4 regions of the Geodermatophilus sp. SYSU D01036 genome follow, and region 1 is predicted to be linked to each of the others. Evidence: riboswitches for the same ligand, from Rfam matches in the RefSeq annotation. Region 1 holds a riboswitch; each other region holds the start of a gene.
The links. A riboswitch is a leader RNA that binds a small molecule or an ion and turns the genes downstream of it on or off. The one in region 1 is predicted to bind cyclic di-AMP.
Positions count from the first base shown of each region.

Region 1 (7,096 bases):
CCCACAGCCGGCGCAGCAGCGCGTAGTTCTCCACGGCCAGCGGGATGCCGTTGCGGATGTCCTGGCCGAACCACGGGTAGACCGGCCCGGTGTTGCCGCGGCCCATCATCAGGTCGACGCGGCCGTCGGCGAGGTGCTGGAGCATCGCGTAGTCCTCGGCGACCTTCACCGGGTCGTTGGTGGTGATCAGTGTGGTCGACGTCGACAGCTGCAGCCGGGAGGTCTGCGCTGCGACGTAGGCCAGCGTGGTCGTGGGGGAGGACGAGAAGAACGGCGGGTTGTGGTGCTCGCCGAGGGCGAAGACGTCGAGGCCCACCTCCTCGGCCTTCTTCGCGATGGTGACGACGGCCTTGATCCGCTCCGTCTCGCTCGGCGTCCGCCCCGTCGTCGGGTCGGTCGTGACGTCGCTGACCGTGAAGACCCCGAACTGCATCTCGTGCTCCATGTGGTTGAGAGTGCAACTACTGTACCCGGCCCAACGAGCCGCCCCCGCCGAGCATTCCCCCCGGGGGCCGTGACCGTACTGAGACCTCTCGACCGCGCACGGTGACCGGCCCGGCACGTCCGGGCGCGACCGGTCCGCACGTCCCGCGCCCACCCGTGTCGGCCCGTTCGACCGCACCCGGGGGGTGGAACCCTGTGATCACCCTCGCCGGCGTGCCGGTGGGGGACCGGATCGGAGCGCACCGAGGGGGAACCGGGATGTCGCTGCGGGGACATGGAGCTGCTCCGGACGGGGCCGGGGACGGCCCCGCCGAGCCGCCTCCGGGACGCGGGCTCGACGGTCTGCTGGGCACCGGACCGGTGTTCACCGGAGCGGTGCGCGGCTACGACCGCCTACAGGTCGACGACTACGTCGCCTGGGCGGAGACCGAGCTGCTGGTCCTGCGCCGGGAGAACGAGCACCTGCTCAGCCGCTACGCCGCCGCGTCGGCCGAGCTGCAGAACGCCCGCCGTCGGCTGGCCCAGCTGGTCCGCGAGCGGCAGAGCCTGCCCGGTCCCGAGGACGCCGCCGCGATGATGCGCCGGGCCGAGGAGGCGGCCGCCGCGCTGACCGCCGCCGCCGAGGAGGAGGCCGGGCGGATCCGCGCCGAGGCGCTCACCGAGGCGCAGGCGCGGCTGTCCGGGGTGGCCGAGATGCGCGAGGCGGTGCTCGCCGCCCGCGAGCAGACCCGCAGCGAGGCCGCCGCGATCCTGGAGGCCGCGCGCCGCGAGGCGGCCCGGCTGGAGGAGGGGGCCGCCGCCGAGCGCGCGCGGCGGGACCGCGAGGCCGCCGAGGCGCGGGCACGGGCCGACGCCGAGGCGCTCGAGCGGCGGTCCGCCGTCGAGGCCGAGCTCGCGCCCCTGCGCGACGAGCGCGACCGGGCGCGCGACTGGCTGCGCCTGCTGACCGGGCAGCTGGACGAGGCGCTCGCCGTCGTCACCGGGGTCGTGCCCGACGACGTCCCCGCCCTCGGCGACAAGCGGGGCCTGCCCCGCCTCGGGGAGGACCCGGCGCCCGAGCCCCGCGCGGGGGCGCGTCCGGCGCCGTCCGGCACGGACGTGTCCGACGTGACACCGCTGCACGGGCCCGGCCGGCCCGAGGTCGCCGCGGCCTCCTGACCAGCGGCGACGCGGGGGCGGGTTCCGGACCGGGGGAGTCCGTACCACACGTCCCGGCCGCACCTCCGGCCCCGGCTGTTGTCACGAACCGGTAACGACCGTACGGTGGCTCGCGTCCGGCAGGTCGTCAGGTCCCCGTCCCGGGGAGCCCGGCCGGACGCCGCCGAGTCGTGTCCGCACCCGTGGACGCGAGCCGGGGACCCACCGCAGTACTGGGGTGAATCGCGCCCGCCGAGCTCCGGCCCGGCACGCGTAGGGCTCCTTCCCGCCCGAACCCGTCAGCTAACTCGGTAGGCGGCTCACGGAAGAAACGGAGAGTCTCCGCATGCCCCGCCTCCGGGCCGAAGCGGCCCGCAGGTGCAGCTGCCCGCGCGCACACCGCGCTCCCGCGTCCGCCTGACGCCGGCCGCCCCTGCCCTGCCGCTCCCTGCGACGACGTCGCCGGGGACCCCGTACCGCCACACCGCCCCAGACCCGCGCCGCACCCGCACGCCCGAGGTCCGCCTCCGGGCCGCTGCCGCGCGCACTCTCCCTCGGAGCCCTCACCCCCTCATGTCCCGCCACGTCCCGAACACGCCTGCCGACGCCCCCGTGACCGTCGAGCTCGCCACCCCCGACGCCCCCGCCGACACCGCCACCCGCGAGTTGCCCGCCCTCGCGGACGCCGCCGAGCCGGCCGCCGAGGCCCCCGCCCGCCGGCGCCTGTTCCGCCGCGGCAGCCCGCCGCTGGGCCCGCGCCGCCCGGCCCTCCTGCTCGGCGCCGCCGCCGCCGGCGCGCTGATCGTGGGCGTCGTCTCCACCAGCGGCCCGGCCGCCTCCGCCGGCACCGACACCGCCGGCACCGCGGTCAGCGTCGCCGACGAGCTGGGCATCCCGCAGCAGCAGGCGGCCGCGCAGGCCGCGACCGGCCCCGACCTGACGACGCTGGCCGACGTCGCCGCCTCGCGCGCCGAGCGCAGCGCGCAGGAGGCCGGTGCCGCCCAGGCGCAGCTCGCCGCCGAGCAGGCCGAGCGCGACCGCCAGGCCGCCGAGGCCGAGGCCGCCCGCGTCGCCGCCGAGCAGGAGGCCGCCCGCGTCGCCGCGGAGCAGGAGGCCGCCCGCCAGGCCGCCGAGGCGCAGGCCGCCGCCGAGGCCGCCGCCGCGCAGCAGGCCGCCGAGGAGCAGGCCGCCGAGGAGGCCGCGCCGGCCGCGCCCTCCGGCTCCTTCAAGGACTACGCGCTGAGCAAGGTCGGCAGCGGTGAGCAGTTCTCCTGCCTGGAGAAGCTGTGGGGCAAGGAGAGCGGCTGGAACCCCAACGCCCAGAACCCCACCAGCACCGCCTACGGCATCCCGCAGTTCCTGGACTCCACCTGGGCCAGCACCGGGATCGCCAAGACCTCCGACGGCTACCGCCAGATCGACGCCGGCCTGATCTACATCGAGGAGCGCTACGGCTCGCCGTGCGACGCCTGGGCGCACTCGCAGGCCACCGGCTGGTACTGATCCCCAGGTGATCCAGCGAGGGCCGGCCACCCGGGTGGTGCCCGCGGGGTTCGTCCGCGCGCACACCCAGGTGCGCCGGCCCTCGCTCGTCCCCGAGGTGCGGCTGCACGTCGCCGACGACGTCGTCGCCCTGTGGGAGGCGATGGAGACCGCGGCCGGCGGGGCGGGGGAGGAGCCGCCGTTCTGGGCGGCCGCCTGGCCCGGCGGGCAGGCGCTGGCCCGCCACCTGCTCGACGCGCCCGCCACCGTCGCAGGCCGCACGGTGCTGGACCTCGGGTCGGGCAGCGGCCTCGTCGCCGTCGCCGCCGTCCTCGCCGGCGCCCGCCGGGTGCTGGCCAGCGACGTCGACCCGTTCTCCCGGACGGCGGTCGGCGTCAACGCCGGCCTCAACGGCGTGACCGGCATCAGCGTCACCGGCGACGTGCTGGACCGCGAGCCGCCGGCCCTCGACGTCGTCGTCGCCGGGGACGTCTGCTACGACCGGGAGATGACCGGGCGGGTGCTGCCCTTCCTCGACCGGGCGCGGGCCCGCGGCTGCGAGGTGCTGATCGGCGACCCCGGCCGCCCGTACCTGCCGCACGAGCGGCTGGAGCCCGCCGCGGTGTACGAGGTCCCCGAGACCGAGGGGCCCGGGCTGCGCCGGACGACGGTGTGGCGGCTGCCCTGAGCGCCGCCGGATACGGTCGCCGCGTGCGCCCCTACGCCTTCACCGGTACCGCCGTCGTCACCGGGGCGGCCAGCGGCATCGGCGCCGCGCTCGCCCCGCGGCTGGCCGCCCGCGGCACGGACCTCGTGCTGCTCGACCGCGACGCCGAGCGGCTCGAGGGCGTCGCGGCGGCGGTGCGCGCGGCCTCCCCGGGCCGGTCGGTGGCCACCGTCGTCGCCGACCTCGCCGACGCCGGGCGGCTGCGCGAGGCCGCCGACCGGGTGGTCGCGGCCCACCCGGCGACGACGCTGCTGGTCAACAACGCCGGTGTCGCGCTGGGCGGGCGGTTCGACCAGGTGACCCTCGAGGAGTTCGAGTGGGTCATGGACGTCAACTTCCGTGCCGCCGTCCGGCTCACCCACGCGCTGCTGCCCACGCTGAAGGGGAACCCCGGGTCGCACCTGGTCAACGTCTCCAGCCTCTTCGGGCTCATGGCGCCGGCCGGGCAGGCGGCGTACGCGTCGAGCAAGTTCGCCGTCCGCGGGTTCACCGAGGCGCTGCGGCACGAGCTGGCCGGGGACGGCGTCGGCGTGACCAGCGTGCACCCCGGCGGCATCGCCACCCGGATCGCCGAGACCGCCCGCGTGGCCGGTGGCGCCGACCCCGCGGAGGCCGAGCGGGGCAAGCGCGAGTTCGCCAGGCTGCTGCGCTACCCGGCCGACCGTGCCGCCCAGCGGATCGTCGAGGCGGTGGAGCGGCGCCGGCCGCGGCTGCTCATCGGCGCCAGCGCCGTCGTCCCCGACGTCCTGGTGCGGCTGGCGCCGGGCTCGTACGGGCGGGTGCTCGCCGCCGCCACCCGGCTGGCCGGCCTGCGCCGGGCGGCCTGACCGCGCGGGGTCCCCGGTGGCCGTCCACGTCGGCACGTCGGGCTGGAGCTACGACCACTGGGACGGCGTCCTCTACCCGCCGGGGACGCCGTCCCGGGACCGGCTGGCCCACTACGTCCGCCGGTTCGGCACCGTCGAGCTCAACGCGAGCTTCTACCGCTGGCCGCGCACCGCGACCTTCGCCGGGTGGCGGCAGCGACTGCCCGAGGGCTTCCAGCTGTCGGTCAAGGCCCCGCGCGGGCTGACCCACGCCAAGCGGCTGTACGCCCCCGAGGCGTGGGTCGAGCGGATGACCGCGGCCTGGCACGAGCTGGGGCCCCGGCGGGCGGTGCTGCTGGTCCAGCTGCACCCGGCCGCCGCCCGCGACGACGCCCGGCTCGACCACTTCCTCGGCCTGCTGCCGGACTGGATGCGGGTGGCCGTGGAGTTCCGCCACCCCAGCTGGCACGACGAGGGCGTGTTCGCGCTGCTCGAGCGGCACGGCGCCGCCTACTGCGTGATGAGCGGCGCCGGCCTGCCGTGCGTGCTGCGCGCGACGGCGCCGTTCGTCTACGTCCGGCTGCACGGGCCCGACGCCGCCCACCTGTACGCCGGCTCCTATCCCGACGCCGACCTGCGCTGGTGGGCCGACCGGATCGGCGAGTGGGCCGGGCAGGGTCGTGACGTCTACGCGTACTTCAACAACGACGGGTACGGCCACGCCGTCCGCAACGCCGGGACGCTGCGCGCGCTGACCGGCGGCTGAGGTCCGCAGCCGGGAGACTGGGGCCGGTTCCCGCCGACCGGGGCGGGCGGGCCGGGAGGTGGTGCGTGAGCGAGTCCGAGGACAGGCCCCGCGACGGCGGGCTGGTGGCGCGGTCGGTCGAGGAGTTCGTGGCGCAGCTGCGCGGCTTCACCGACCGGGCCACCCGGCTGGCCGCCGGCGCCGTCCCGTCGGGGTTCTCCCTGCCGCGGCTGCCCTCGCCGCCCGGGGCGATGTCGGCGGCGCAGGTGCGGTCGATCGCGTCGTCGGTGCGGGCGCAGCGCCAGCTCGTCGAGGGCCTGATGGGGCAGCTGCAGGCCTTCGACGAGCAGCTCGCGGTCTTCGAGCGGATCCTCGAGCCGCTCGTCGAGTGGAGCGGCACCTGGGCGCGGCTGGAGGAGTCCTTCGCCGACGTCCTCCGCCGCGCCCCGGCCGACCGGCCTCCCGGCCAGGAGCCGCCGCCCGCTCAGTCCTCGTAGCAGGCGGTCAGCGCGGCGGTCGTCAACGGGACGTCCAGGGCCGAGGCGAGCTCGCGGCAGGAGTGCATGGCCAGCATCGGCGCGCCGACGTCGACGGTCGCCACGCCCAGCCGGGTGGCGGTCAGCGGGCCGATCGTCGAGCCGCAGGGCAGGTCGGCGCGGGACACGAAGTACTGCACGGGCACACCCGCCTCGGCGCACCGCTCGGCGAACCAGCCGCCGCCGGCCGCGTCGGTGGCGTAGGCCTGGTTGGCGTTGACCTTGAGCACCGGGCCGCCGCCGAGCTGCGGGGTGTGCGCGGGCTCGTGCCGGTCGTACCGGGTCGGGTGGACGGCGTGCGCCATGTCCGCCGAGACCAGCCGGGACCGCGCGAGCGCCCGGGGCAGGGCCTGCGGGTCCCCGGGGTCGGTGACGGCGACCAGCCGGCGGACGACGTCCTCGAGGAAGCTGCCGCGCGCCCCGGACATCGAGCCGCTGCCCACCTCCTCGTGGTCGTTGGCGACCAGCACCTGGGTGCGCACGCCGGGCGCCGCGCCGGCCAGCGCCGTCACGCCGGCGTGGCAGCTGGCCAGGTTGTCCAGCCGCGGCGCCGCGACCCACGTGCCGTCGGCGCCGGCGGGGGCCGCGGGCTGGGTGTCGGCCAGCACCAGGTCGTGCCCGACGACGTCGCCCGGCGCCACCCCGGCGGCCGCGGCGAGCGCCTCGGTGAGCCCGGGCTCGGTGTCCAGGTCCCGCGACCAGACCGGGACCAGGTGCCGCTGCGGGTCGAGGGTGAGGCCCTCGCGGACGCCGCGGTCGAGGTGTATGGCCAGCGACGGCAGCCGGAGCGGAGCGCCGTCGAGCCAGACCAGCGCGGTCCGGCCGCCGCGCAGCGCCACCCGCCCGGCGACGGTCAGCTCCCGGTCCAGCCAGGTGTGCCAGAGCCCGCCGCCGTAGGGCTCGACGCCGACCAGCCGGTAACCGGCCTGCCGGACGTCGGACCGCGGCCGGACCCGGAAGGTGGGGGAGTCGGTGTGCGCGCCCACCAGCCGCATCCCGGCGTCGGCGAGCGGGGCGCTGCCCAGCCGGAACGCGACGAGGCTGCCCTGCCGCACCACGACGTGCGCCCCGCCGGGGGCGAGCTGCCACGCGTCGGCCTCGGCCAGTTCGGTGAACCCGGCGGCGGTCAGCCGGCGGGTGAGCTCGGCCACGGCGTGGAACGGGGAGGGGGAGGCGTCGACGAGAGCGCGCAGGTCGTCGCCGAGGGAGAGGTCCGGCA
Region 1 covers NZ_JBJGZJ010000010.1:50,589-57,684, reverse strand. The annotation lists gene ACI8AR_RS12240 (LLM class flavin-dependent oxidoreductase) at 1-445, opposite strand, end outside; gene ACI8AR_RS12235 (hypothetical protein) at 805-1,602, shown strand; cyclic di-AMP (ydaO/yuaA leader) riboswitch at 1,754-1,914, shown strand; gene ACI8AR_RS12230 (aggregation-promoting factor C-terminal-like domain-containing protein) at 2,194-3,084, shown strand; gene ACI8AR_RS12225 (class I SAM-dependent methyltransferase) at 3,092-3,751, shown strand; gene ACI8AR_RS12220 (SDR family NAD(P)-dependent oxidoreductase) at 3,775-4,617, shown strand; gene ACI8AR_RS12215 (DUF72 domain-containing protein) at 4,634-5,362, shown strand; gene ACI8AR_RS12210 (hypothetical protein) at 5,428-5,838, shown strand; gene ACI8AR_RS12205 (M18 family aminopeptidase) at 5,826-7,096, opposite strand, start outside.

Region 2 (7,096 bases), on a different contig from region 1:
CGTCGTCCCCCTGCCCTCCGGAGACGGCGAGGGCCCCGGCCGCTGTGCGCGGTCGGGGCCCTCGTCGGGTGTGCGGGAGGTCAGCCCACGTAGTTCACGTGCACGTGGTCCATGTGGTTCGCGGTCACGCCGCCGCGGTCCTCCATCGCCTTCCACGCGGCGCCGGGCGAGGTCAGGATGCGCTGCTGCCAGATGACGTACTCGACGCCCAGCTCGTCCCAGTGGTCGACGTGGTACTGGGCGATCGCGTCGCCGAGGGCGGCGTCGGACATGACCATGTAGTCCAGCGCCTTGCCGGAGGGGTGGCCGTCCGGGTCGACCGCGCTGGCCCGCGTGCCGCCGAGGGTGATGTCCGCGGCGCCCGGGACGTTGCTGACGACGGCGTTCGCCGCCGCCTGCACGGCCTCGTGGATCGCGCCGGCGGTGTTGGTGATCTCGGCGACGACCGCGGCCTGCGCGACCTGCGGGGCGGCCTCGGCGATCGGCGGGGTGGCGGCGGGCGCCGCCTCACCGGCGGCGACCGGGGCCGGGGCGGCCTCGGCGGCGGGAGCCGGAGCGGCCTCGGCAGCCGGGGCCGGGGCGGCCTCGGCGGCGGGAGCCGGAGCGGCCTCGGCGGCGGGGGCCGGGGCGGCCTCGGCCGGGGCGGCGGTCGAGCCGCTGAGCGCCAGCACCTGACCGGGGAAGATCAGGTTCGGGTTGGCGCCGATGACGTCGACGTTGCGCTCGTAGAGCTCCCGCCAGCTCTGGCCGTGGGCAGCGGCGATCTTCGCCACCGTGTCCCGCCAGCGGACGGTGTACTCCTCGGTGGTGACCTCGGCCTGCTCGGCCGGGGCGGGCTGCTCGGCGGCCGGCTGCTGGACCGGGGCGGCCGGGGCGGCCGGGACCTCGGCGGCGGGGGCGGCCTGCTCGGCGGGCGCGGCCGGCGCCTCGGCGGCGGCCGCGGTGGTGCCGCCGGTCAGGTACTTGCCGCAGCTCGGCCAGGCGCCGACGCCCTGGCCGGCCAGGACCGCCTCGGCGATCTGGACCTGCTGGGCCGGGGTGGCGAGGTCGGCACGCGGGGCGAGGTCGGTGCCCCCGAAGGCGGCCCAGGTGGACTGGCTGAACTGCAGGCCGCCGTAGTAGCCGTTGCCGGTGTTGATGCTCCAGTTGCCACTGGACTCGCACTGGGCGACGCCGGTCCAGTCGTGGGTGGTGGAGGCGGAGGCCGGCGAGCTCAGGACGCCCAGACCGACGGCGGCGGCGCCGGCGGCGACAGGGGCCTTGGCGATGACCTTCTTGGTGCGGACGTAGCGGGGTGCGCGGTGCTTGGGCATGGTGATGATCTCCCGATCACCGCCGGCGAGGTGAGCTGTCGGGTTCGGGCGATCGGTGCCCGGCCGCGGTCCGCGGCTTCACCCCGAGGCGCGCTCCGACAGGCCCCCGTAGGCCGTCGCGCGCCGGAAGAGTGGGTCCCCCACCCCTGCCCTGGGAGTTGACGTGGGCGACCGGTGGGCAGGGTTTGGCGGACCGGCGCCGCGCTCTGTGTTCGCTGAGCGCAGCCAAAACGTTACGTGTCGTCATGTCGACTGTCGTCGTGACGGCGGTCACACCACGGTTCGGCTGGGACCCGTGGGGTACTGCGTGACGTCGGCGTGACCCCCGCGCGGGTAACGGAACGCGCTGTTCGCCGCGCGCGACCAGCCCTGTCGCGGTCCTCCCACCCTCGCCGCGGCCGCCCCGGACCCCGTGACGAAGGCCACCGGCGACGGGCCCCGATCCGGGCCCGCACGCGCTGCCGTGACCGCGCCGCGGGGCCCCGTGGGGTGTTCGGACCTCCCTGGGTTCCCCGCACGGACGTGCGACTCGAGGTGATCGGCATCCCGGTGAGCGACGTCGACGTCGCCGACGCCTTCGCCGTCGAGCAGGTCGGTTCCGGGCTCGACCACGACGTCACCCCGGCCCCCGGCACGCGTGTGGTGCAGATGACGCCGCCGGGCTCCCCCTGCTCGGTGGCCATCGGCCGGGGCACGCCGCTGGGCGAGCCGCCCTCGGCCCGGGGCCCGCAGCTCGTGGTCGAGGACGTCGGCGCCGTCCGCCGGGAGCCCGCCGAGCGCGGGGTCGACGCGACGTCACCGAGGCCCAGCAGCTGGGCCCCGAGGGCGCCCCCGGCTCGCGGTCCGCGTTCTCCAGCGACCCCGACGGCAACGGCTGGTCGCTGCCGGGGATCCGGCGCTCCTGAGGCCGGTCAGGCCAGCGCGCGGCCCGCGGCCTCCCGCAGGGCGACGGCCAGGTCGGCCTCCGCGCGCTGGTCGGTGCGGGCGACGACCACCCGCGGCCCGCCGCACGCCAGCGCGGCGGTGAGCTCCTCCGGCGTGGCCACCGCCGCCGCCGCCCAGCCCAGGGACGCGGCGACGGCGACCAGGTCCCGCCCGTGCGGCGTGCCGAACACCCGCCGGTAGTCGCGGGCGTACGCCGGCCGCCCCGGCTCCAGCTGGGCGAAGATCCCGCCGCCGTCGTTGTCGGGCACCACCACGGTGAGGTCCGGGCGCAGCTCGCCCTCGCCGGTGAGCAGCCCCTGCAGGTCGTGCAGGAACGTGAGGTCGCCCATGAGCGCCACCGCGGGCCCGCCGTGCACCAGGGCGGCCCCGACCGCGGTGGACACGGTGCCGTCGATCCCGGCGACGCCGCGGTTGGCGAGCACGGCGAGGTCGCCGCGCGGCGCGGCGAGCCGGTCGACGTCGCGCACCGGCGTCGAGGAGCCGAGCACCAGCAGCGCCCCGGACGGCAGGGCGGCGACGACGTCGCGGGCCAGCCGGGCGGCGGTCAGCCCGGGCGCGGTGTCCAGCGCGGCGTCGACGGTCGCACCCACCCGGTCCGCGGCCGCGCGCCAGGCGGCGGCCCAGCCCGGGTCGGAGGGCGGGCCGGCCGGCGGGCCGGCGCGGGTGACCAGCGCCGCCGAGCGGCCGGCGTCGGGCCAGCGCGGCCCGGCGACCACGGTCTCCACGCGCACCCGCGGGTCGGCCAGCAGCGCCGACACCGGCCGGGACAGCGTCGGCCGGCCGACGACGACCACGCGCTCGGGCCGGTGCGCGTCCAGCCAGCCGGGCACGCCGAGCAGCAGCGCCCCGCCGCGCACCGCGCCGTCGGTCCACGCCCCGCCGCTCGGCTCGGCGACCACCGGCCAGCCGGCCGCGGCGGCGCCGGCCGCCCACGCCCGGCCGACGGCGTCCGGCCCGTCCCCGGCGACGACGAGCGTGCGCGGGCCGTCGGGGACCGGCGCCGCCGCGACCGGCGCGGGCTCCCCGGCGGTCCACGGCGCGCCGCCGTCCCGGCCGGCCCACGGGCCCGCGAGCGGGCCGGGCTCCTCCTCCGGCAGCAGCGGGTCCCGGAACGGCAGGTCCAGCTGCACCGGTCCGGGGTCGCCGGACAGGACGCCGGTGGCCGCGAGCAGCGCCCGGGACACCACCGACCGCCAGTAGCGGTTCTGCGCGGCCTCGCGGCCGGCCTCGGGCACGCCGACGTCGGCCGCCCAGCGCACCGCGCCGCCGTAGAGGCCGGGCTGCTCGATGGTCTGGTTGGCGCCGGTGCCCCGCAGCTCCGGCGGCCGGTCGGCGGTCAGCGCCAGCAGCGGCACGCCGCTGACGTCGGCCTCGAGGACGGCGGCGTGCAGGTGCGCGGTCGCCGTCCCGGAGGTGGTGAGCACCGGCACCGGCCGGCCGGACGCGCGGGCCAGCCCCAGGGCGAGGAAGGACGCCGTGCGCTCGTCGATGCGCACGTGCAGCCGCAGGACGCCGGCCCGCTCGGCGGCGGCCAGCGCCAGGGCGACCGGCGCCGAGCGCGAGCCGGGCGCGACGACGGCGTCGCGGACCCCGCCGCGGACCAGCTCGTCGACCAGCACGCGGGCCAGCGCGGTGGAGGGGTTCACGCGGCCAGCACCGCGCCCAGCCGCTCGGTCCAGCGGGCGGTCACGTCGCCGGGTGCGGCCACGGCGTCCAGCCGGGCGGGGTCGGGCCGGGTGACCGGCAGCGCGCCGTCCACCGGCAGCAGCGGGGCGTCGGTCACGTCGCCGTCCAGGAGGGCGACCGTGGCCAGGCCGCAGGCGAAGGGCAGGTCTGGCAGCGCGGCGGCCAGCGCGACCCCCGCGGCGATGCCGACCGAGGACTCCAGCGCGGAGGAGACCACGCACGGCAGCCCGTGCGCCTCGGCCACGCGCAGCGCGGCCCGCACGCCGCCGAGCGGCTGCACCTTGAGGACGACGACGTCGCCGGCCTCGCGCAGGTCCACGCCCAGCGGGTCGCCGGCGCGGCGCACGCCCTCGTCCACGGCGACCCGGACGTCGACCCGGCGGCGGAGGGCGGCGAGCTCGGCGAGCGTGGCGCAGGGCTGCTCGACGTACTCCAGGCCCACCCGGTCCAGCTCGCGGATGCGGGCGACGGCGGTGTCGACGTCCCAGGCGGCATTGGCGTCCACCCGGACCGCACCGGACGGGCCGAGCGCGTCGCGGACGGCCTCCACGCGGGCGAGGTCGTCAGCGGCGGTCTGGCCGGGCTCGGCCACCTTCACCTTCGCCGTCCGGCAGCCCGACGCCGCCACGATCGCGTGCGCCCGCTCGGGCCCCACCGCGGGGACGGTCACGTTGACCGGCACCGCGTCGCGCACCGGCGCGGGCCAGCCCTGCAGCGTGGCCTCGGCGGCGGCCGCCCACCACCGGCGGCTCTCCTGCACGCCGTAGTCCCAGAACGGGGAGAACTCGCCCCAGCCGGCCGGGCCGTGCACGAGCACGCCGTCGCGGACGTCGATGCCACGGAAGCGGGTGCGCATCGGCACCGACCACACCGCCAGCCGGTCGATCCCCTCGGGGAGGCCGGCGGGGGTGATCACGCCCGCAAGCCTATGTCGCGCGCGACGTACCCTCGGGACCCGTGATCCGGCAGCTGACCGTCCTCCCCGCGCCGGACGCCTCCGACGCCGTCGTCGGCACCGTGCTGCCCGCCGTCCGCGCCTGCCTGGAGGGCGCCGCGCCGCTCGCGGTCCTCCCGGCCGGGCCGCCCGCGGCGGCCGCGCGGGAGGTCCTCGCGCCGGACGAGCCGCTCGAGGACGGCGCCGACCTCGTCGTCGTCACCTCCGGGTCCACCGGCGGCACGCGCGGCGTGCTGCTGCCGGCCGCGGCGCTGCGGGCCTCGGCGACGGCGACCCTCGACCGGCTCGGCGGGTCCGGCGCCTGGCTGCTCGCGCTGCCGGTGTCGGCGATCGCCGGGGTGCAGGTCCTGGTCCGCTCGGTGCTCGGCGGCACGGCGCCCACCGTGCTCGCCGCCGGCGAGGACCTGGCCGCGGCGGTGGCGCGGATGCCCGCCGGCCGCCGGTACACCGCGCTGGTGCCCACCCAGCTGCGCCGGTACCTGGAGCGCGAGCCGGGGGCGCTGCGCGCCTTCGACGCGGTGCTGGTCGGCGGCGCGGCCACCGACCCGGCCCTGCTGACGCGCGCCCGGGAGGCCGGCGTCGCGGTGGTGACCACCTACGGCATGACCGAGACCGCCGGCGGCTGCGTCTACGACGGCGTCCCGCTCGACGGCGTGCGGGTCCGCGTGGACGACGACGGGAGTGCCGCAGGACCCGGCGGAGGAGCCATCGCGATCGCCGGCCCCGTGCTGGCGCTCGGGTACCGCCGCGACCCGGACGGCACCGCGGCGGCGTTCGCCGGCGGCGAGTTCCGCACCCGCGACGCCGGGTCGGTCGGCCCCGACGGGCGGCTGACGGTGGCCGGCCGGCTCGACGACGTCGTCGTCACCGGCGGCGTGAACGTGGCCCCGCAGGCGGTCGAGGGGGCGCTGCGCGAGCACCCCGCCGTCGCCGACGCCGTGGTGTTCGGCCGGCCCGACGAGGAGTGGGGGCAGCGGGTGGTGGCCGCCGTCGTCCCGGCGCCGGGCGCCACCCCCGACCTCGCGGCCCTGCGGCCGTGGGTGGCCGAGCGGCTGGGCGGGCCGTCCGCGCCGCGCGAGCTGCACCTGATCGGGTCGGTGCCGACGCTGCACACCGGCAAGCCCGACCGCCGCGGCGTCGCGGCCCGGCTGGACGGGGGTGTCCGCTGATGGCGACGCCCGCGCAGTGGGTGGCCGGCGCCCGGCCCCGCACGCTGCCCGCCGCGCTCGCGCCCGTTCTCGTGGGCACCGGCGCCGCGGCCGCGCTCGACGGCTTCCGGCTCGTGCCCGCGCTGCTGGCGCTGCTCGTGGCGCTGGCGCTGCAGGTCGCGGTCAACTACGCCAACGACTACTCCGACGGGAGGCGCGGCACCGACGCGGTCCGGGTCGGGCCGATGCGGCTGGTCGGCTCGGGCGCCGCCTCCCCCCGCGCGGTGCTGACGGCGGCGCTGCTGTCCTTCGTCGTCGCGGGGGTCGCGGGGCTGGCGCTGGCGGCGCTGTCGAGCTGGTGGCTGGTCGCCGTCGGCGCGGTGTGCATCGCCGCGGCCTGGACCTACACCGGCGGCCCGCTGCCCTACGGCTACCGGGCGCTCGGCGAGGTGTTCGTCTTCGTCTTCTTCGGCCTGGTCGCCGTCGCCGGGACGACGTTCGTGCAGACCGGGCGGGTCGAGGGGCTGGCGCTGGCCGCCGCGGTGCCGATCGGGCTGCTGTCGGTGGCGCTGCTGGTGGTCAACAACCTGCGCGACGTCGAGGGCGACGCCCGGGTGGGCAAGCGCACGCTCGCGGTGCTGCTCGGCGACCGCGCGACCCGGCGGTCCTACGTCGGCCTGCTCGCGGTGGCGTTCGCCGTCGTCGTCGCGATCGGGGTGGGGCGGCCGTGGGCGCTGCTCGCGCTGGCCGCCGCCCCGCTGGCCGTCCCGCCGTCGCGGGTGGTGCTCTCCGGCGGGCGCGGGCCGGCGCTGATCGCCGCGCTGCAGGCCACCGGGCTGCTCACCCTCGCCACCGGCGTGCTGCTCGGCGCCGGGCTCGCCCTGTCGGGCTGAGCGGGGCGCCGCACCGGGCCGGCCTACGACGGGCCGAGAGCCCGTCCGGCCTCCTTCCGGACCTTCTTGGTCGCCTTCTTGCCCGCCTTGCGCACGCGCCGGCGGCCGCGCTGCACCGTGCGCTCCGCCTCGTGCTTGAGCCGCCAGAACCGCCAC
Region 2 covers NZ_JBJGZJ010000021.1:52,483-59,578, reverse strand. The annotation lists gene ACI8AR_RS18500 (transglycosylase family protein) at 81-1,313, opposite strand; cyclic di-AMP (ydaO/yuaA leader) riboswitch at 1,318-1,487, opposite strand; gene menD (2-succinyl-5-enolpyruvyl-6-hydroxy-3-cyclohexene-1-carboxylic-acid synthase) at 2,225-3,904, opposite strand; gene ACI8AR_RS18490 (o-succinylbenzoate synthase) at 3,901-4,860, opposite strand; gene menE (o-succinylbenzoate--CoA ligase) at 4,902-6,068, shown strand; gene ACI8AR_RS18480 (1,4-dihydroxy-2-naphthoate polyprenyltransferase) at 6,068-6,940, shown strand; gene ACI8AR_RS18475 (hypothetical protein) at 6,964-7,096, opposite strand, start outside.
Region 2: another riboswitch for cyclic di-AMP. It lies ahead of ACI8AR_RS18500 (transglycosylase family protein); the one in region 1 lies ahead of ACI8AR_RS12230 (aggregation-promoting factor C-terminal-like domain-containing protein).

Region 3 (7,096 bases), on a different contig from region 1:
TCGAGAGCCCGGTGGCAGGGCGAGGTCGAGGCGGAGAAGTACGGCGCCAGGGTGGCCAGCTTGCAGTTGGGCACCTCGTCGCGGGAGAGCAGCCGCCGCGCGAGGACCGCGGTGTCGACCGAGGCGGCGGCGGGCCACGGCGTGCCGGTCTGCTCGCAGGCCGCCTTGAGGAAGCCGAGGTCGAAGGGGGCGTTGTGCGCCACGAGGACGGCGCCGCGGGCGAACTCCAGGAAGGCCGGCAGCACGGCGTCGATCCGCGGGGCGGTGGCGACCATCGCCGTGGTGATCCCGGTGAGCACGCTGATGTAGGGCGGGACCTCGCAGCCGGGGTCGACCAGCGTCTGGAACTCCCCGAGCACCTCGCCGCCGCGCACCTTGACCGCCCCGATCTCGGTGATCGCGCTGTCCTTCGGCGACCCGCCGGTGGTCTCCAGGTCGACGACGACGAAGGTGACGCCGGCCAGCGGCGTGCCGAGGTCGTCGATGCTCGCCTGGACGTAGGGGGTGCGGGGGAGCGGCCGCTCGCCGTGGGCGGGTGCCTGCTCGTGGCGCGGCCCCAAGGAGCCCGTGCCGCTGGCGGGGAAGAGCACGGCGGGACGGTAGGCCGGGGGTCGGACAGTCCCGGGGACGCGCGCCCGGGGGAGGCCTCGCCCGACCGGGGGACCGGTGGGGCGCGTCGCGCTTGCGGCGGCGGCTCCGCGGAGATGACGATCCCCGGGCGGGCCAGCGGGGTCCGGAACTGCAGAGGTGGTCCGATGCGCGCGCGTTCCCTGGGGCGCACCCGGCGGGGCGTGGTGTCCGTGCTGGTCACGGCGGTGGCGGCCGTCCTGCTCGCGGCCCCGGCGGCCGCGGAGCCCAGCGACCAGCCCGGCGGGACCAGCGGGGTCCTCGACAGCGAGGCGCTGGACCGGCTGCAGCAGCGCGCCGCCGAGGTCCAGGCCGACCTGCAGCTGCGGCAGACCGAGGTGGCCGCCGCGCGGCAGCAGCTGGCCGACGCGCAGGCCGACGTCGACGCCGCCCGCGCCACGGTCGACGCCGCCGAGGGCGAGCTGGCGCAGTACCGGGCGGTGGTGGCGCAGTACGCGTCGGCGGTCTACCGGGACGGCGGTGCGCTGACCCCGCTCACCGTGCTGCTCACCGGCGGCGACCCGGCCGACGTCGTCGCGGCGCTGGGCTACCTGGAGGCCGTCGACGCGCACACCGCCGAGGTGGTCGGCGCCGCCGAGGAGCAGCGGCGGGCCGCGGTCGACCGGCAGACCTCCGCCGACGCCGTCCTCGCCGAGGCGCGGCAGCGGGCCGACCGGCTGGCGGGGGAGGTGGCCGACCTGGAGGCCGCCGCCGACGCGGTGACCGCGGAGCTCGACGTCGCGCTCGGCGACGTCGACCGGCAGCTGTCGGACCTGCAGCGCCAGCAGGTGGACGTCAACACCCAGACGGCGGCCAACTGGCGGGCCTACCTCGACCAGCTGCGCGAGGCCGGGGTCGCCGCGCCGCCGGCGGCCGAGCTGCTCGACCCCGTGCGGGGCCTGCCCGCGGGGCTCACCCCGGTCGGCGCGGCCGCCGGCGGCGCCCAGCGCGGCGCCGCGCAGCTGTCGCGCCGGCCGGTGTCGCTGCTCGTGCTGCCCGCCGAGACGCTGGCGGCGGTCACCGCGGCGATGGACGCCCTCGGGCGGCCCTACGCGCCGGGGACGGCCGGCCCGGACTCCTGGGACTGCGGCTCGCTGGTCTCCACCGTCTACCGCGGCGCGGGCATCGACCTGCCCGGCGACCAGGCCGGCCTGTTCGCGGTCACCACGCCCGTCGACCTGGCCGACGTCCTGCCCGGCGACCTGGTCTTCCTCGGCACCCCCGAGTCGGGCCTGGGGCACGTCGGCATCGCGCTGGACGCGCAGACCATGCTCGCCGCCGACGCGCGGGCCGGCGCCGTCGTCGTCCGCCGGCTGCCCGCCGACCAGGTGCTGCACGTCGGCCGGCCCAGCCTCGGCCCGCGGCCGGAGGTACCCGCCCCCGGCCCGGCCGGCGGCGCCCTGCGGGTCGAGTGCGGCAACACCGTCTACCCGCCGAGCTTCGACGGCGCCCGGGCCTGGGGCGGCTACCCCAACGGCCTCATCCCGCCGAGCGCGCTGTGCCCGATCGGGGTGGGCGGCCACTCGCTGCGCTGCGACGCCGCGGCGGCCTGGCGGGCGATGAGCGCGGCCTTCGCGTCGGCGTTCGGGCAGCCGCTCTGCATCACCGACTCCTATCGCACCTACGCGGGCCAGGTCCGCCTCTACGGGGAGAAACCGGCGCTGGCCGCGGTCCCGGGCACCAGCAACCACGGGTGGGGGCTGGCGGTCGACCTGTGCGGCGGCGTCGACGGCTTCGGCACGCCGCAGTACGCGTGGATGGTCGCCAACGCCGGCCGGTTCGGGTGGCTGCACCCGACCTGGGCCGACCCGGGCAACGGCCGCGAGGAGCCCTGGCACTGGGAGTACGCGGGCGGCTGAGCCGGGACTGTCGGTGGCCGTCCCTAGCGTGCCGGGCAACCGACAGGGAGACCCGTCCCGACCGCGGCCCGGCACCGGGCGGCGCGGCCGGGGCACCGGAGGGACACGGCCATGCTCATCGACTGCGACTCGTGCACCGCGCGTGGTGTCGGCTGCGCCGACTGCGTCGTCACCGCCCTGCTGGGCGCCCCGCCCGCGGAGCGGGACACCGGCCCCGTGCTGCTGCCGGTGCCTCCCGTCCCCGCGGCCCGGACCGCCGACGGCGCCCTGCCGCGCCCGGGCGTCGTCGTGGAGCTCGACGACGTCGAGCGGCGGGCGGTGCGGGCGCTGGCCGAGGGCGGCCTCGTGCCGCCGCTGCGGCACCGGCCGTCGCGGGACGGGCGCCGGCGCACGGGCTGACCGGCGGGGGCCACCCGAATCGGGTACGCACCGGGGTGGCGCGGCTGCTGACCGTGTGTGTTCTCACAGTCCACGCACCCCCCGTTTGTCACAACTGCATCACGTCCGTACTGTGGCGCCGTCCGGCCGGGTGGTCGTCACCCGACGCAGGGTGACCTCGGCCGACACCGCCGAGTCACCGGACGCCCCTCCCGGAGGTGCGCGAGGTGAGCCGGGGACCCACCGCAGCACTGGGGTGAGTTCTCGTGCGCGCCGGTCCCGACCGGGGCGCGGAGATAGGGCACGTCTTCCCAGCCCGAACCCGTCAGCTAACTCGGTAGGCGGTTGCTGAGGAAGAAACGGAGAGCCGCCGCCCGTGGCGACCCCCCGCCCCGTCCTGGGGCATGCACGCGAGAAGTCCACATCCGCCACCCGCACCGCCGGGCCGCACCGCCCGTCGCGGGCCCGCCACCTCGGCCGGGTCACCCTCGTCGGCACCACCGCCGCGCTGACCCTGGGCCTGCTGTCCGGCACCGCGGCCGCCGACCCCGAGCGGGCCGGCACCCCGGAGCAGGCCGCCCAGCTCGCCGCCGAGGCCGGTCACCGGCTCGAGGTCGTCAGCGAGCAGGTCAACGAGGCCCGCGAGGTCCTCGCCCAGCAGCAGGCCGCCGCCGACGAGGCCGACCGGGCCGCCGCCGAGGCGCAGGACCAGCTGCAGGACCTCGACGGCCAGATCCGCCAGGTGGCGCGCAGCGCCTACACCGCCGGCAACGGCGACGGCTTCGCCGGGCTCGACCTGCTGCTGACCAGCGACTCCGCCGAGGACTTCGTCGCCTCGCTGGCCACCCTCGGCCAGATCGCCGACCACACCACCTCGGTCCTCGACCAGGTGAACGAGGCGGCGGCCGCCGCCCGGCAGGCGCAGGCCGACGCCGAGGCCGCCGAGGCCGAGGCGCAGCGCACCCTCGACGACCTGAGCGCCCAGGAGGCGCAGCTCCAGGACGACATCGCCGACTACCAGGCGCAGTTCGCCGCGCTCACCGAGGCGCAGCGGCAGGCGGCGCTCGCCGCGCAGGAGGCCGGCCTGGCCGCCGGCGCGCAGGCGGAGGCGGGCGACGAGCCGGCCGGCGGCTCGCGCGGCGACAGCGCTCCGACCGCGGTCGGCACGCAGGCCGCGGCCCCCGCGCCGGCCCCGGCGCCGTCGGCGGGCAGCGGCGGCAGCGGTGCCGCGCAGACCGCGGTGCAGACGGCGCTGGCCCAGGTGGGCGACCCCTACGTGTGGGGCGCCGGCGGGCCGAACGCCTTCGACTGCTCGGGCCTGACCCAGTACGCCTACGCGGCGGCCGGGATCAGCCTCCCGCACTCCAGCAGCATGCAGTCGCGCATGGGCACCGCCGTCTCGCGGGCGGACCTGCAGCCGGGCGACCTGATCTTCTACTACAGCCCGGTCAGCCACGTCTCGATGTACATCGGCAACGGCCAGATGGTGCACGCCTCCACGTCGGGGCAGCCGGTGAAGGTCGTGTCGGTCGACTCGATGGGCGGCATCACCGCGATGCGCCGCATCGCTTAGACGAAGGACCTCCCTGCGCCCCACCGCTCGCGAGCTCGCGGCGGGACCCTGCAGGGAGGCCGTTCCATCACGTCGCCGGGGCCGGTGACCCGTCCGGGTCGCCGGCCCTCGGCGTCCGCGGAGGGAGCGCCCTGCGGAGGGAGAGCGCGGTGCGGGGCCGGCGCGCGCCTAGGATCGGCCGGGTGAGCAGGGCGGGCGGGACGAGCACCCGCCCCGCGGCCACCCGGCCCGACCGCACGGGCTCCCGCCGGGCCGCGCTGCTCGTCGCGCTCCTGCTCGGCGCGGCGCTCGTCGTCGTCATCGCCCTCCGCACGCCCTGGACGCTGCTGCCCACCCCGCCCGGCGGCGCGTCCCCGGTCACCGACGACGCCGGGCTGCCCGCCGAGGTCGTCCGCCGCGCCGAGGCCCTCGCCGCCGACATCCGTCCCGCGTCGCTGACCAACCTGGTGCTCGGGCTCGCGGTCTCCGCGCTGCTCGGGCTCACCCGCCTGGGCAGCCGGCTGGTCACCGCGGTCGGCCGCGCGGGCGGCCGCCGCTGGCCGCTCACCGTGCTGCTGGGCACGGTCGCGCTGGCCGTCGTCGGCCGGCTGGTGACGCTGCCGATCTCCGCCTACGGCGAGGTGGTGCGGCACCGCTACGGGCTGTCCACGCGCTCCTGGCCGCTGTGGCTGCGCGACGTCGCGGTCTCCACCGCCATCGACGCCGGGCTCACCGCCCTCGGCCTGCTCGTGCTCGTCGCGCTGGCCCGCCGCGCACCCCGCACCTGGTGGGCGTGGGCCGCCGGCGGCGCGGCCGCGCTGGTCGTCGCAGGCTCCTTCCTCTACCCGGTGGTCATCGAGCCGGCGTTCAACAGCTTCACGCCGCTGCCGGCCGGGGAGTTGCGCACCGACCTGCTGCGGCTGGCCGAGGAGAGCGGCTCCCCGGTCGAGGACGTCCTGGTCGCCGACGCGTCCCGGCGGACGACGTCGCTCAACGCCTACGTGTCCGGGTTCGGCTCCACCCGCCGGGTGGTCCTCTACGACACCCTGCTGGCCGACGTCCCCCCGGAGGAGATCGAGTCGATCGTCGCCCACGAGCTCGGGCACGTCGCCACCGACGACGTCCTGACCGGCACGCTCATCGGGGCGCTCGGCGCGGCCGCCGCCGTCGCCCTGCTCGGCTGGCTGCTGACCTGGGCGCCGCTGCTGCGCCGGGCCGGCGCGGACTCGGCGGGGGACCCGCGCGTGGTGCCGCTGGTGCTGTTCCTCGTCGCGGTCGGGTCCCTGGTGGCGACGCCGGTGCAGAACCTCGTCTCGCGGCACGTCGAGGCCCGGGCGGACCTGCACGCGCTCGACCTCACCCGGGACGCCGCCTCCTTCGTCGAGATGCAGCGGCGGCTGGCCGAGACCAACGTCGCCGACCCGAGCCCGCCGGCGGCGTGGCAGTGGTTCTTCGGCTCGCACCCGACGGTGGCCGAGCGGGTCGCGATGGCCGGGGACTGGCTGCGGCTGGGCGACCGGTGAGCGACCGCGGCCGCACGCTCGTCGTCACGAACGACTTCCCCCCGCGGCAGGGCGGCATCCAGACCTTCGTCGCGGCGCTGCTCGAGCGCCGCCCCCCGGACTCCCTCGTCGTGCTGGCCTCCCGCTCACCGGGCTGGGAGGCCTACGACGCCCGCCTGCCGTATCCCGTGGTCCGGCAGCGGACCGCGATGCTGCTGCCCACCCCGGCGACCGCCCGCGCCGCGACGGCGCTGGCCGCCGAGCACGGCTGCGACACCGCCTTCTTCGGCGCCGCCGCGCCGCTGGGCCTGCTGGCGCCCGCCCTCCGCGACGCCGGGGTGCGGCACCTGGTCGGCGCCACCCACGGGCACGAGACCGGCTGGGTCGCGCTGCCCGGCGCCCGGCAGCTCATGCGCCGCATCGCCGGCGGCCTGGACGTCCTGACCTACATCAGCGAGTACACCCGCAGCCGCCTGGAGCCGGCCCTCGGCGGGCGCACCCGGCTGGCGCAGCTGTCGCCCGGGGTCGACGTCGACCGGTTCACCCCCGCGGTCGACGGCACCGCGGTGCGGCGGCGGCACGGGCTGGGGGAGGCGCCGGTCGTCGTCTGCGTGTCCCGGCTGGTGCCGCGCAAGGGGCAGGACGTGCTCGTGGCCGCCTGGCCGCAGGTGCTGGACCGGCACCCGGGCGCGCGGCTGCTGCTGGTCGGCGGCGGGCCGGACGAGAAGCGGCTGCGCCGCGCGGTGGCCACCCGGCGGCTGGGCGACTCGGTGGTGCTGACCGGCCCGGTGCCCCCGGACCGGCTCCCCGAGCACTACGCGGCGGGGGACGTGTTCGCCATGCCCTGCCGCACCCGCCGCGGCGGCCTGGACGTCGAGGGCCTGGGCATGGTCTACCTGGAGGCCGCCGCCGTCGGGCTGCCCGTCGTCGCGGGCACCTCGGGCGGGGCGCCGGAGGCGGTGCGCGACGGCGAGACCGGCACGGTCGTCCGCGACCCGCGGTCCCCGGACGCGGTCGCCGCCGCGGTCACCGCGCTGCTCGACGACCCCGCCCGCGCCCGCGCCATGGGCGCCGCCGGGCGGGCGTGGGTGGAGCGGCGCTGGTCGTGGACGACGATCGCCGCCGACCTCGCCGCCCTGCTGGAGCCCGCGGACGACTGAGCCCCGCCGCCCCGCACG
Region 3 covers NZ_JBJGZJ010000002.1:176,979-184,074, forward strand. The annotation lists gene ACI8AR_RS03305 (DEDD exonuclease domain-containing protein) at 1-590, opposite strand, end outside; gene ACI8AR_RS03310 (D-alanyl-D-alanine carboxypeptidase family protein) at 756-2,486, shown strand; gene ACI8AR_RS03315 (hypothetical protein) at 2,598-2,885, shown strand; cyclic di-AMP (ydaO/yuaA leader) riboswitch at 3,044-3,224, shown strand; gene ACI8AR_RS03320 (C40 family peptidase) at 3,241-4,437, shown strand; gene ACI8AR_RS03325 (M48 family metallopeptidase) at 4,620-5,939, shown strand; gene ACI8AR_RS03330 (glycosyltransferase family 4 protein) at 5,936-7,078, shown strand.
Region 3: another riboswitch for cyclic di-AMP. It lies ahead of ACI8AR_RS03320 (C40 family peptidase); the one in region 1 lies ahead of ACI8AR_RS12230 (aggregation-promoting factor C-terminal-like domain-containing protein).

Region 4 (7,096 bases), on a different contig from region 1:
GGGGGCGGCGGGGTCGTAGGGCGTGCGGGTGAAGACGAACGTGCCCAGGTCCAGGTGGTCCTCGGCGATCCGCAGCGGCTCGCCGGCGTAGTAGCCGTCCAGGCCCACCCAGGTGCCGTCGGCGTCGCAGCGGAAGCGGCTGGCCCGCCCCGAGCGGCCGGGCAGCGGACCGAGGTGCAGCAGTCCGCTGTCCACGGCGCGCAGCGCGTGCGGCGCCGGGCCCCAGTACCAGATGCCGAGCTGCTCCAGCGGCACCGGCGGCTGCGCCGGGCGCCACGGCTCGGCCACCCGCGGCTCGGCGGCGCGCAGGTCGGCGAGCAGGCCGGGGACGAGCACGTCCAGGCCGCTGGTGGTGTTGGCCAGCGAGACGCCGCCGGTCCCCTCCTCGCGGTCGACGAACACGCCGGCCAGGAAGCCGGGCATCGAGCCGCCGTGGCCGGTGAGCGTGCGGCCGTCGACCCGCAGCACCTGCAGGCCCAGCCCGTAGGCAGACCAGGCCGGAGAGGAGCCGTCGACGCCGGCCGGCACGGCCATCTCCTCGAGCGTCGCCGGGGACAGCACGTCGCCGGTGTCGCCGAGCAGGAAGGCGGCGAAGCGGGCGAGGTCGGCCAGCGTCGCCCACAGCTGCCCGGCGGCGGCCATCACGCCGGCGTCGTGCTCGGGCTCGGGCAGGACGACGTCGGCCCACGGGTGGACGGCGTACCCCTGCGCGGCGCGGCCGGAGGGGCGCGGCGTCGTCCGGGTCATGCCCAGCGGCGCGAGCACCTCGGCGGTGACGACGTCCTCCCACGACCGCCCGTGCAGCCGGGCCACGAGCTCGCCGAGCAGGCCGAAGCCGAGGTTCGAGTAGTGGAAGCGCCGGGCCTCGCCCAGGACGACGTGCTCCCCGGACAGCCGCAGGTCGGCCAGCGGGCCGCCGGGCACCCGCTCCCACCAGCCGCCCGGGCTCTCCGCGGCGGCGCCGGCGAGGTGCGAGAGCAGCTGGCCGACCGACCGGTTCCCGAACGGCGTGCCGGGCACGTGCCGGTCCAGCGGGTCGTCCAGCGCCAGCCGGCCCTCGTCGCGCAGCCGCATGACCGCGACGGCGGTGACGGTCTTGCTGATCGACCCCAGCCGGTACTGCACGTCGGTGTGCGGCTCGACGACGTCGCCCCGGCCGGCCGACCAGGCCAGCCCGCCGTCCCGGACCACCCCGGCGACCAGGCTGGGTGCCCGGCCCTCGCGCTGCACCCGGGCGGTGCGGGCCAGCAGGGTGCGGGCGGTCGAGGGCAGCACGGGCTCCGGCATGACCGGAACGGTAGGTCAGGCGCGGACGGGCGCCGCCAGCCGCCCGGTGCGCCCGGCCCAGCGCTCGAACACGACGGTGACCAGCGGCGGGACCGAGGCGGCCAGCGCGAGCAGCGTCGTCCACCGGGACCAGCCGAGCACCCGTGCGGCGACCAGGGCCACGACCACGTAGGCGACGAACACCGCACCGTGGACCGGCCCGAACACCTGGACGCCGACCTCGGAGGTCTCCGGCACGTACTTGACGTACATCCCGGCCAGCAGGCCGATCCAGGACAGGGCCTCGGCGACGGCGACGGCGCGGAAGGCCAGGGCGACGGTGCGGGGGTTCATCGGTGCGCGGTCCTCGGGTCGGGGGCTGTTCCGGAGGGTCAACGCGGCAGCGGACGCCGACGTCCCGGTCGCGGGTGTGACGTGCGTGGCAGGTCGGGCCGTGCGGGGCTGGCGCGGCGGGAGTTCTGCCTGGTCCTGCTGCGCCGGATGGCCGGCCTGCGGCCGGACCCGGTGGCCGCGGCCCTGCCCCGGCTGGGCGCGACCCGCGCCGAGGCGCACGCGGCGCACACCCGCTGCTGGAAGGACCCCGTCCCTCTCACGCCTCGCGAGCTCGGCGCGAGCCTCCGGACGGGGCCACGGGCCGGCCGAGCAGGTGGAGGACCGCCGGTTCGGCGACCTGCACCTCGAGGTCCGGCGCTGGCCGCTGCCGATGTGGCCGCACCTGCGCCGGGAGGTGCTCTCCGCCCCCGGCGGCAGCGTGCTGCACGAGCACCTGGTGCGCGCCCGGCCTCCCCGGTCCCGCCGGCGGTCGACGGGCGGCCGCGGGTCCGGGAGCACGTGGTGGCCGACGTGAGCGGCCTGCCCGGGGCCCGGGAGGTGGACCCGCGGGTGGTCACCCGCGGGGAGGTGCGGCTGCCCTCCGGCGCCACGGCTGCCTTCGTCCGGGGCCTGCTGCAGCAGGTCCGGACGTGACCCGTCCCGGCACCTGGTGACGTGCTGGAACGGCCTCCCTGCAGGGGCCCACCGCGAGCTTGCGAGCGGTGGGCCCCTGCAGGGAGGTCCTTACCCGATGCGGCGGGCGCCGGCGTAGCCGCCCATCGCGTCGATGCTGGCGACCTTGACGACGTCGCCCGACGTCGGCGCGTGCACCATCTGGCCGTTGCCGACGTAGATGCCGACGTGGCTCACCGGGCTGTAGAAGAAGACCAGGTCCCCGGGCTGCAGGTCGGCGCGGGAGACCGCGGTGCCCATCGTCGACTGCATCCTGCTGGAGTGCGGGAGGCTGATCCCCGCGGCCTTGAACGCGTACTGGGTGAGGCCGGAGCAGTCGAAGGCGTCCGGGCCGGCAGCGGCCCAGACGTAGGGGTCCCCGCGCTGGGCCATGGCGGTGGAGACGACGGTGCCGGCGACGCCGCTGGCCGGCGCGGCGGCCGCGGCGGGCTCCTCCGCGGGGGTCGCGGGCTCCTCGCGGTCCTCGTCGCGGCTGGCGCGGGAGCCCTCGGAGGCGTGCGCCGCGGCGGCGGCGTCGAGGGCGGCGCGCCGCTCCTCGGCGCTCAGCTGGGCGTAGTCGGCCTGGTAGGCGGCGATCTGGGCCTCGAGGTCGGCCTGCTGGGCGGCGACGGCGTCGTACTGGCGCTGCGCCTCGGCGGCGGCCTCGGCGGCCGCGGTCTGCGCGGCGGTGGCGGTGTCCGTGGCGGCCACGGCCTGACCGAGCAGCTCGCCCTGGTAGCCGGCGACGCCCTGCAGCAGCGTGACGCGGTTGACGAACTCGTCGGCGTCCTCGCTGGTCATGAGCGCCTGCAGGGAGCCCATGCTGTCGCCGGTGTAGGCCGACCGGGCGATGCCGATGACCTGCTGACGGGCGGTGTCCACGGCGGCCTGGGCGGTGGCCAGCTGCGCGGCGGCCGCGTCGGCGGTGGCCTGCTGGGCGGCGAGCACCTCGCGCGCCTCGTTGAACTGCTCGGTGACGACCTCGAGGTCGTGTCCCCGGGCGGCGACCAGCTGCGCGGCCTCGGCGGCCGTGACCGGCTCCTCCGCCCCGGCCGGCGCCGGGACGGCACCCAGCCCGAGGCCGATCCCGAGGGCGCCGGCGAGGGCGAGGGCGGCGCGGCGGCCGCGGCCGGTCGCGGGCATGCCGGGGACGGACGTGCGCAGGGACGCCACGCGGCGGTCACTCCTTCTCCCAGGCCGCCTACCGGGTTAGCTGACGGGTTCGGGCGTGGAGTCGCCCGGCGCGTGCGGACACGCGCTACACCCCAGGACTGCCATGGGTCCCCGGCCCGGTCCCACGGGAGGGGACCGGCTCGACGGCGTCCGTGGGGTGTCACCCGGACTGGTGACGGAACGCCCCGTTGGACACACAGAGCGTAAGGTCCGTGACCGGCGTGTGACAATCACCCCCGTGTAATTACATCGCTCACACCGGGTGACCGGACGACTCCGGGAGGTTGCCGACCCCCGCCGGTTTGCGCGCCCCTGGGGGCGTGTACCGATTGCTGCATGTCCTCCTCCACGCGGATGCGCGCCACCCGGACACGGATCGCCCGGCCGCTCGTCGCGCTCGCCCTGTTCGGCTCCCTGGTCGCCTGCGGTGACAACACCGACTTCTCGCGCGGCCCGACCAACTGCGACGCCGCCGGCGGCAACGCCAGCAACGAGAACGACGCCAGCTGCCAGGAGACCGGCCAGAACCCCGGTAACGACGCCCCGACCACCGACGACGCGAGCACCGACGACTGAGCGTCGCCGGGTCCCCGGCCGGCCGCCCGGTCTGGTGGCATGAGCGGGTGAGCCCGGCACGCAGGTGGACGGCGGCCCGGGTGCGGGCCGAGGCACGGACGCTGCTGGCCGGCGCCCGCCGTCTGCTGCACGGCCGTGACCTCGCGCTGATCGGCGCGGGGCTCACCTTCTACGCCGGCATCGCGGTGGTGCCGCTGGTGCTGGTCTCCGTCCGGCTGACCGCGCTGGCCACCTCGGCCGAGGAGGTCCGCGCGCGCAGCGAGCGGCTGACCGAGCTGCTGCCGGAGTCGCTGGGCGCGCCGGGCGCGGTGGACCGGCTGGTCGACGCCGGCGTCCGGCTGGACCTGCTGGGCTTCGCGCTGGCGCTGCTGCCGCTGTCGCTGTACGGCGAGGGGCTGCGGCGGGCGCTGATGCGGTTCAGCCGGCGGCGGGAGAACCTCACCGGCTGGCGGGGGCGGCTGCTCACGCTGCCCCTGGTCGTGGTCACGCCCCTGCTGCTGTACCCGCTGCTGCTGGCCGCCACGGTCATGGCCGACCTGGCCCGCGAGGACGGCGCCGGGCCTCTGATCGGGCGGTTCGCCGTCGGCTACTACTCGGTGCTGTTCGTGCTCACCGTGCCCATCCTGTGGGGCTACGGCGTGGTGGCCGGCGGCCGGCACCGGTGGGGCGCGCTGGTCAGCGGCGCGCTGTTCACCGCCGCCTGCCTGTCCGGCTTCCTGCAGGGCTTCGTGCTGTTCCTGTCCCTGCCGCTGGACCTGGGCGCGCCCTTCGGCGGCCTGGTCGTCGTCGGCGCGGTGGTCGCCATCGGCCTGTGGCTGTTCCTGCTGCACCTGGTCCTGCTGGCCGGGTGGCTGCTCACCCAGTCCCTCGACGAGCGGCTGGGCCGGCGTCAGCCGCCCGGCCGCCAGGGGGAGCCGGGCGGCGGGGTCTCCGGGGCGGGCGCGGCAGGCGCGGGCGGCGGCTCGGGTGCCGGGGTCGCCGGCGCGGGCGGCGGCTCGGGTGCCGGGGTCGCCGGCGCGGGCGGCGGCTCCGTCGCCGGTGGCGGCGGCTCCGGAGACGGCGGGGGCGGGGGCGACGACGGCGTCGGGGGTGGCGAGGACGGCGAGCCGGGCGCGGGCGCCGGCTGGGGTGCGGGGTCGGCCGGGGGCGCGGGCTCGGGCGCCGGCTCCACGTAGTCGCTGCCGTTGCTCACCAGGATCGACACCACCTGGCCGGGCACGGCGCGGCCGCCGCGCGGCGGGCTGGTGCCCACGAGGGCGCCGGGCCGCTCGTCGCTGTCGACGCGCACCGTCCGCGGGGTGAACCCGGCGTCGGCGAGGGTCCGCTCGCAACCCCGGACGGTGGAGCAGCCGGGCACCGGGCGGGTGTTGCCGTTCTGCACGGTCTCGTCGGCCGGCGCGAACTCGCCGCTGCCGCGCGCGGTGAGGATCGGCTCCATCGCGTCGCGCCAGATGGTGGCGCCCTTGCCGCCGCCGAAGCCGCCGACGTCCTCGTTGCGCTTGGGGTTGAGGACCATGACGCTCGCGGTGATCTCGGGCGTGTAGCCCACGAACGCCACCGAGTAGTTGTCCTGCGAGGTGCCGGTCTTGCCCGCGATCTGGTGGCCGCGGACGTAGGCGCGCGCCCCGGTCTGCCCCGGGTTCCCCGGCTCGACGTCCTTGCGCAGCATCTGGTTCATCGTGTTCGCCACGCCGGGCGGGACAGCCTCGGGCGTGCACCGGTCGCCGACCGCGAGCGGCTCGCCGTCGGCGCCGACCGCCGGCTCCCCGTTCCGGTCGAGGACGGCGGTCACCGGGACGACGTCGCACTGCGTGCCGCCGGCGGCGAACGTCGAGTACGCGCTGGCCAGCGCCAGCGGGCTGGTCGCCTCGGCGCCGAAGGTGAACGACCCGCGGTTCTCGTCGATGATCTGCTGCGCCAGGCCCGGCGGGCTGAACTGGAACAGCCCCGCCGCCTCGGCCATCCGCACCGGCTCCTCGACGCTGCCGAGGGCGTCCTCGAGCGCGAGGAAGTAGGTGTTGGAGGACTGGTACAGCGCCGTCGTCAGGTCCAGCGTCGGGCGGTAGCCGGACCCGGCGTTGCGGACGCAGTACCGGCCGTCGGTGTCCCGGCCCTCGCACGGGCCGCTGTAGACCCGGGAGACGTAGGGGTCGGGCGCGGTGAGCGTGTAGTAGGAGGAGTAGCCCCGGGCCAGGGCCGCTGCGGCGACGAAGACCTTGTACGTGGAACCCGAGCCCTGGCTGGGCGCCACGTTGAGGTTGAACGACTCCTGGGTGCGGTCGGCGAGGTCGTAGCCGAAGGTCCGGTTGACGCTCATCGCCAGCAGGTGCCCGGTGCCGGGCTCGACGGCGGTGAACATCGCGGCCAGCGAGTCCTCCCGCGGCAGCGTCTCGAGCACCGCGGCGTCGCCGGAGCGCTGCAGCTCGGGGTCCAGCGTGGTCTGGACGGTGTAGCCGCCGTTGTCCAGCTGCTCCTGGCTGAGCCCCAGCTGCTGGATCAGGTACCGCTGCACGAAGTCGCAGACGAACGGGCCGACGCTGGCCTGGACGCAGCCCCGGGGCGGGGCGGGCCCGGGCGCCAGGCCGAGCGGCGCGGCCGCGGCCGCGGCCGCCTCCTCGGCGGTCACCAGGCCCTGCTCGGCCATCCGGGACAGCACCTCGTTGCGCCGCGCGGTGGCCGCCTCGGGGTCGGTGAACGGGTCGTCGTTCACCGGGCTCTGCACGAGGCCGGCCAGCAGGGCCGCCTGCGGCAGGGTGAGCGCGGCGGCGTCGACGCCGAAGTAGGCGCGGGCGGCCGGCTGCACGCCGTAGGCGTTCTGGCCGAAGTAGACGATGTTGAGGTAGCGGGTGAGGATCTCGTCCTTGCTGTAGAGGTCCTCCAGCGCCAGGGCCAGGCGCGCCTCGCGCAGCTTGCGGCCCACCGTCTGCTCGGTGGCGGCGGTCCGCTCCTCGGGGGTGTCGGCGGTCTGCAGCAGCGTCTGCTTGACCAGCTGCTGGGTGAGCGTCGAGCCGCCCTCGGCCACCTCGCCCGCGGCGATGTTGGTGACCAGCGCGCGCAGCGTGCCCTGCACGTCCAG
Region 4 covers NZ_JBJGZJ010000013.1:87,228-94,323, reverse strand. The annotation lists gene ACI8AR_RS14510 (serine hydrolase domain-containing protein) at 1-1,287, opposite strand, end outside; gene ACI8AR_RS14505 (DUF3817 domain-containing protein) at 1,303-1,620, opposite strand; gene ACI8AR_RS14500 (hypothetical protein) at 1,934-2,134, shown strand; gene ACI8AR_RS14495 (hypothetical protein) at 2,122-2,253, shown strand; gene ACI8AR_RS14490 (C40 family peptidase) at 2,344-3,444, opposite strand; cyclic di-AMP (ydaO/yuaA leader) riboswitch at 3,456-3,589, opposite strand; gene ACI8AR_RS14485 (hypothetical protein) at 3,781-4,020, shown strand; partial or broken gene ACI8AR_RS14480 (YhjD/YihY/BrkB family envelope integrity protein) at 4,068-4,886, shown strand; gene ACI8AR_RS14475 (transglycosylase domain-containing protein) at 4,910-7,096, opposite strand, start outside.
Region 4: another riboswitch for cyclic di-AMP. It lies ahead of ACI8AR_RS14490 (C40 family peptidase); the one in region 1 lies ahead of ACI8AR_RS12230 (aggregation-promoting factor C-terminal-like domain-containing protein).